DNA from 2 places in the Psychromonas sp. genome. Region 2 is predicted to be linked to the other one. Evidence: predicted binding sites of a transcription regulator. Region 2 holds the regulator's gene; the other holds the start of a gene.
What was found. Region 2 encodes sigma-54, which starts transcription at its own class of promoters, with help from an activator protein. Its sites were predicted from a motif close to GTTGGCACGNNNNTNGNNT; they were not measured.

Region 1 (3,218 bases), on a different contig from region 2:
ATAAAGTAAGGCTAATCAATAGTGTTAGTTTAAACATAATTCACCACCTATTATAATTGCTGACTAACGTAAGAGAGCATTTCATCAACGGCAGAAATCACTTTGGAGTTCATTTCATAAACGCGTTGGCTTTCAATTAAGTTCACTAACTCTTCAGTTACATTAACATTCGATGTTTCAAGCATACCTTGACGTAAAAAACCCATGCCGTCTCCACCAGGCACACCTTGCAGTGGCGCACCACTTGCGCCTGTTTCTGTATATAAATTTTCGCCAATCGGCTCGAGCCCAGATGGGTTAACAAAATCATTTACATTTAGCTGACCAACCACTTGATTCTCGGCTTGCCCGGCAATGCGCACGGAGACTTCCCCTTCCGCACCAACACTGATTGATAGGGCATTCGTTGGGATTTGCACTTGCGGTAATAGTGGGTAGCCCGATCCAGGGGTGACAATAATCCCCTCTTCATTTAACTGAAACTGACCATTACGCGTATAACCTGAGCTGCCATCGGGCATCTCGATTTCAAAAAAACCACGCCCGTCAATCATAATATCTAATGAGTTATTGGTAGTTAGTGCATTACCTTGCGAAAAATTCTTCTGCACCGCCACCACTTTTGCACCGGAGCCAAGCATTAAACCGGATGGCAACTTAGTATTTTGTGTGGCATTAGCACCAGGCTGATTAATATTCTGGTAAAGCAGATCTTCAAATACCGCACGACTTTTTTTAAAGCCAACGGTACTGGCATTGGCCAGATTATTGGAAATAGTTGCCACGTTAGTTTGTTGGGCATCTAACCCTGTTTTACTTATCCATAAAGCGGGATGCATAACCTTTCTCCTTAATTTTTTGAATACTGCTTGTTTAATCCAGATCTAGTGCTGAATTAAACAACACGTAAGAGTGATTCTGAACTCTTGTCTATCTCTTCCGCTTTCTTCATCATTTTAATTTGCATTTCAAATTGGCGTTGTAAATTAATCAAACTGGTTAACTCACTGCTTAAATTCACATTAGAAGCTTCAAGGCTGCCACTTTGTAGTGATACCTGCTCATCGAATTCAGGCTCTGCACCGTCGATACGTCTAAATAATCCATCTTGACCGCGCATAATATCTTTAACATTAGGATTTGCGAGTTTCAGCTGGGCAACCTCTTCCATTGCATCCGCTGGCGCACCTTCCGGGCGAACTTCGACCATTCCATCTTTACGAATGCTAAATTTTTCAACGGGTAATGGAATATAAACAGGATTGCCTTGCTGGTCTAATACTTGATTGCCCTTGGCATCCACCAAATAACTTTCTTGGTTAATATTTAAACCGCCAGAGCGGGTCATCGCCTGACCGCCTAATTGTGATTCAACCACTAACCAACCGTTCCCTTGAATGGCAACATCCAAATCTCGTCCGGTCATTTGCAGTGCACCGCTTTCAAAGTTTTGCCCCGGCTCTTCTGCCACGGCAAAAACGCGAGTCGGTAATCCTTGACCGTAAACCTGCATGCTGCGCGCCTGTTCAAAGCTCGCTTTAAAGCCTGTTTTATTTGCATTTGCAAGATTATTACCATGAATTGCCAAAGCATTCATACTCTCTTTGGCACCGGACATTGAGATATAAAGAAAGCGATCCATTTTGATTCCTTAACCGATTTAAAATCGATACCACGATTTAGTTCTATTACCAGTAGAAATGCAAAAGTTATGCCAACAAATATTTATAATGAGAGATAAACAAAAACGCACCTGAATAGGTGCGTTTTAGAGATGATAAACAAGACAAGCTGCTGATTATCTAATCTGCAAGATAGTTTGTTGCAATGTGTTATTAATTTCCAATGCACGTGAATTGGCTTGGAAGTTACGTTGCGCGGTGATCAAATCAACCAACTCTGTCGTTAAATTGACGTTTGACTGTTCAAGCGCTGCTGAGTTAATCGTACCAAATGAACCGGACGCAGCTTCACCGGCAATTGGGTCACCGGAATTTTGCGAAGCAATCCAACTCGATCCTGTTTGCGAAAGGCCTTGTTCATTACGAAAGCGGACAATTGCAACACGTGATAAAGGTTGTGAAGTACCGTTACTGTAGGTGGCTTTCACTAAACCATCACTACCAATCTCAACCCCGGTTAATCGCCCTACTGTTAAACCGTTTTGATCTAAAGCGGTCACTTCAAATGAAGAGGCAAATTGGGTTGGTTCTTGAAAGTTTAAAGTAAAACGCTGTGAACCATCTGCACCGGGATCTAAAATACCCGCACCATCACCACCTACAGGTGTACTTGGATCATCCACCCCTAGCGCTTGAAAGGTTAAGTTTGCTGGTGAACTCCCCGTATAACCGCCGACCGCATCAAAAGTTAATACCGCGCCGGAACGTGTAACACCATTTGCATCAATATATTCTGCATTGGCAGTTGTATCTGCTGTACCATCGTTGTCTGTATCTTGACCATAAGTAGGCGTAATTTGCCCTGGCGTTGGAAGTTGTGTTTCCCATGCCGAAACGGGTTGACCGTCAACTGTTACAAATGTTACCCATTGGTTAGTACCTGTGTATGATGCATTTTCTGGTTTTATATAATAGGTACTGGTGATATGTGACTCACCTAATGAGTCATAGATAGTTACCGATGTGGCATTATTATAAGTTGACGGATCTTCCGGATCAAAGTTAGCAGGATCTAATGGCGCGTCACCTGCAGGCAAGTTCAAGGTGATACCGATTTCAGAAGTAGAAACTGGTGTACCTGCTGTTTCAGGAATTTGAATCGGCTCAGTGGTACTTAGACTCACTGATGATGAACTTCCATCGGCATTAACCGGGAACGCTTGTAAATAGTTGCCGCTATTATCGACAATGAAATTTTCATTATTGAGTTTGAATTCGCCACCTCGCGTATAACTTAAATCGCGATCCCCTATATTACCCGATGTAGCAAAAAAACCACTGCCGGTAATCGCTAGATCAAGCGGGTTTTGTGTAAATTTTAAACTACCTTGATGAAACTGCTGCGCAACCGCGGCAATAGAAACACCATCACCCGTTTTTGTTTTACTGTTAGAAAACAGTGAGTTTGCATATACGCTATCAAACTCAGCACGTGATTCTTTAAAGCCGACAGTGCCAACATTGGCAATGTTATTTGCAGTTGTATTGAGATCTGTTTGAGCCGCCGCTATTCCACTTAATGCAACATTAAAAGAC
Region 2 (3,218 bases):
TTGATCCAAGCCTGTGTATTTTTGCAGTTCAGGTATCCAATGCGGGTTTGGTAAAAAACGCACATCAAAAATATAATCAGCATCTTCAGGATGTTTATATTTGAAACCAAAAGATTGAAAGATAATCAGTAAGTTGCTTTTCGCTGTGCCTTGCAGATGAATTTTAAGGCGTTCATTTAAGTTATGAATTGAAAGCGTTGTGGTATCAATTGCGAGTGCCGCACGGTCACGAATAGGTTGTAGCAGTTCATTTTCAAGCTCAAGTGCTTGCGATAAAGATAACTTTTGTTTGGAAAGCGGATGAAGTCGTCTTGTTTCGCTATAACGGCGGATTAATTCGCTGCTGATTGCATCCAAATAGACGATTTCAATATCAACTTTATTTTTTAATGAGCTAAGTAACTGCTCAATCTCAGCTGCTTTAGTCGGTAAGTTACGAATATCTAAGCTGATTGCTATTTTATTGTTTTTTGCATCAACAGTATCAATTAATTGCTCAAGAAGTTGAAATGGTACGCCGTCAATGCAGTTATAACCTAAATCTTCAAGTACATGCAGTGCTATTGTTTTTCCTGAACCAGAGCGTCCACTAATGATGACTAATTTCATTTCTACTCCACTTTATGGTTTATTCCGCCTGCAGTAACTCAAAAAGAGCCTGGTCATTATCAGCATTTCTTAATTGACGTAAAAAAGGCTTATCTAACAGTTTTTTGCTGATTTCAGAAAGTGCAACAAGATATTGCTGGCAACGGTCTTCGGGAACAAAAATAGCGAACAGAAGATCGACTTTGTTACCATCATATGCATCGTAATCAATTGCAGTTTCACATTGCAGAAAGACGGCAGTTGCCGGCAACGAGCTGTCAATTTTTACGTGAGGGATTGCAATACCTGATCCTACACCTGTAGAGCCTATTTTTTCTCGGGCAATTAAATTATTAAATAATATCTGAGGATCGATATTTAATTTTTCAGCTGCAATACGGCTAATTTTTTCTAATGCACTTTTTTTGCTTGTGCAGCTCGTTTTGCTAAAAACGGAATCTTTGCTTAATAAGGTCGATATTTTCATATTTTATTCTATTTAAGTCACTGTAAAAGAATCGCGCGAGTGTAGCAGTTTACTCGTGAATGGCTATCAAGAAATAACTATTTCTTAATATCCATCAAAGATTATTCCAATTCCATGCATTAAACATCACTTACTTGCCCTATTAATCAAAGTAGCTGTTTACGTTGATTAGATGGCGGAATACCCAGTGACTCACGATATTTGGCAATTGTACGACGTGCCACTTTGATCCCTTGATCTTCAAGTAACAGGGTTATCTTATTGTCACTTAAGGGTTTAGTTGTGATTTCTGCACTGACTAATTTTTTAATTAACGCGCGAATAGCCGTTGATGAGCATTCACCGCCACTTTCTGTTGCAACATGGCTGGAAAAGAAAAATTTAAGCTCATAAATGCCTCTTGGTGTATGCATAAACTTTTGTGTGGTGACCCGGGAAATAGTTGATTCATGCATCTCTACTTCAAATGCGACATCATTTAAGACCATCGGTTTCATCGCTTCATCGCCATATTCAAAAAAGGCTTGTTGCTGCTGTACGATACAATTGGATACCTTTAATAAGGTTTCATTACGGCTTTCTAAGCTTTTAATAAACCACTTTGCTTCTTGCAGATGGCCCTTGATAAATTGTGAATCGGTTTTACTAATCTTACCTTTGCATAAATCAGCGTATTTCTGGTTTACCGAAAGGTTGGGATCACAATCTTGGTTTAATGATACACGCCATTGCCCTGCAATTTTTTTTACATAAACATCCGGTACGATATATTGCGCTTGACTGTCTTCAATTTGATTACCCGGGCGAGGCTCTAAACTTTGAATCAGGCGCATAACCTCTGCTAACTGAGCTTCTTTTAATTTAGTTTTTCTTGCCAGCGTGCGGTAATCACGATTAGCAAGCAGATCCATGTGCAATTCAAGTACCATTAATGCTTCATTTAACCATGGTGTCTGTTGAGGTAGATGCTGAAGCTGGATCTGCAGGCATTCTTGTGTTGAGCGAGCCGCTACACCAATCGGATCAAAATGTTGAATACGCTTTAAAACGACGAGAATTTCATCTAATTCAAGATCCTCGACTTCAGGAGATAAACTTTCTAAAATTGACTCGCAACTTGCTGTTAAATATCCAGATTCATCAATAGAGTCGATGATTGATGTTGCGATCAGTAGGTCGGTCTCAGAAAAAGGGGTGAGTTGCATCTGCCAGATTAAGTGGTCTTGTAGAGTATTTGAAGACTCGCCTTGGTATACAGTGTCTTCTCCCTCATAACTTGATGTGCCAGAGGAAATTGAGGTGGTTGGTGGTGCTGTATATGACTCTTCCCAGCTGTTTTCCACGGGTAAATCATCTGCAAATTCTTGCTTAGTTAATGCCTCAGAGGTATCTATCTGACTACTGTCTTGCTCTTTATTAACCTCTTCAATACCACTGTTGTCATCTTGTTCAAGCAGTGGGTTTTCATCGAGAGCATTTTGGATCTCTTGTTGTAAGTCAAGTGTGGAAAGTTGTAATAATTTAATTGCTTGTTGTAATTGAGGAGTCATAGCAAGTTGCTGACCCATCTTCAACTGTAAACCTTGTTTCATCAAAACACTTTTTTCCTCATACGAAGCAATTCTATGAACTAAGTGACTAACTATAACCTATAACTTAAATTCTTCACCCAGATAAACTTGTTTTACATGATCGTTTGCTAATATTTCGTCTTGCGTCCCAATTGCAATAATTTCACCATGGCTGACGATATATGAATGCTGGCACACATCCAATGTTTCGCGTACGTTGTGATCAGTAATTAATACACCTAAACCACGATCACGCAGCTGCTGAATAATATTTTTAATATCGATAACGGAAATAGGATCAACCCCGGCAAAAGGTTCATCTAAGAGAATGAATTTAGGTTCGGTTGCCAGTGCGCGTGCAATTTCAACACGACGTCGTTCTCCACCTGATAAGCTCATGCCTTTGTTATCACGGATATGGGTAATATGAAACTCTTCGAGCAGGGTCTCTAGTTTTTCATCACGTTGAGCTTGAGTTAGCTCCTTACGTATTTGTAAAATACCCATGATATTTTCGGTGACTGTTAAACGGCGAAAGATAGAGGCTTCTTGTGGTAGATAGCCTATCCCTT

Region 1: a site for sigma-54 is predicted at 1,701-1,719, ahead of AC4GME_RS11185 (flagellar basal body rod protein FlgF). Genes of this name have one in related genera too.

The regions. Positions count from the first base shown of each region.
Region 1 is NZ_CEZLMY010000077.1:5,900-9,117, forward strand. It holds gene flgH (flagellar basal body L-ring protein FlgH) at 1-37, opposite strand, end outside; gene flgG (flagellar basal-body rod protein FlgG) at 51-839, opposite strand; gene AC4GME_RS11185 (flagellar basal body rod protein FlgF) at 896-1,642, opposite strand; gene flgE (flagellar hook protein FlgE) at 1,799-3,218, opposite strand, start outside.
Region 2 is NZ_CEZLMY010000076.1:10,024-13,241, forward strand. It holds gene rapZ (RNase adapter RapZ) at 1-609, opposite strand, end outside; gene AC4GME_RS11115 (PTS sugar transporter subunit IIA) at 629-1,075, opposite strand; gene AC4GME_RS11120 (RNA polymerase factor sigma-54) at 1,222-2,667, opposite strand; gene lptB (LPS export ABC transporter ATP-binding protein) at 2,725-3,218, opposite strand, start outside.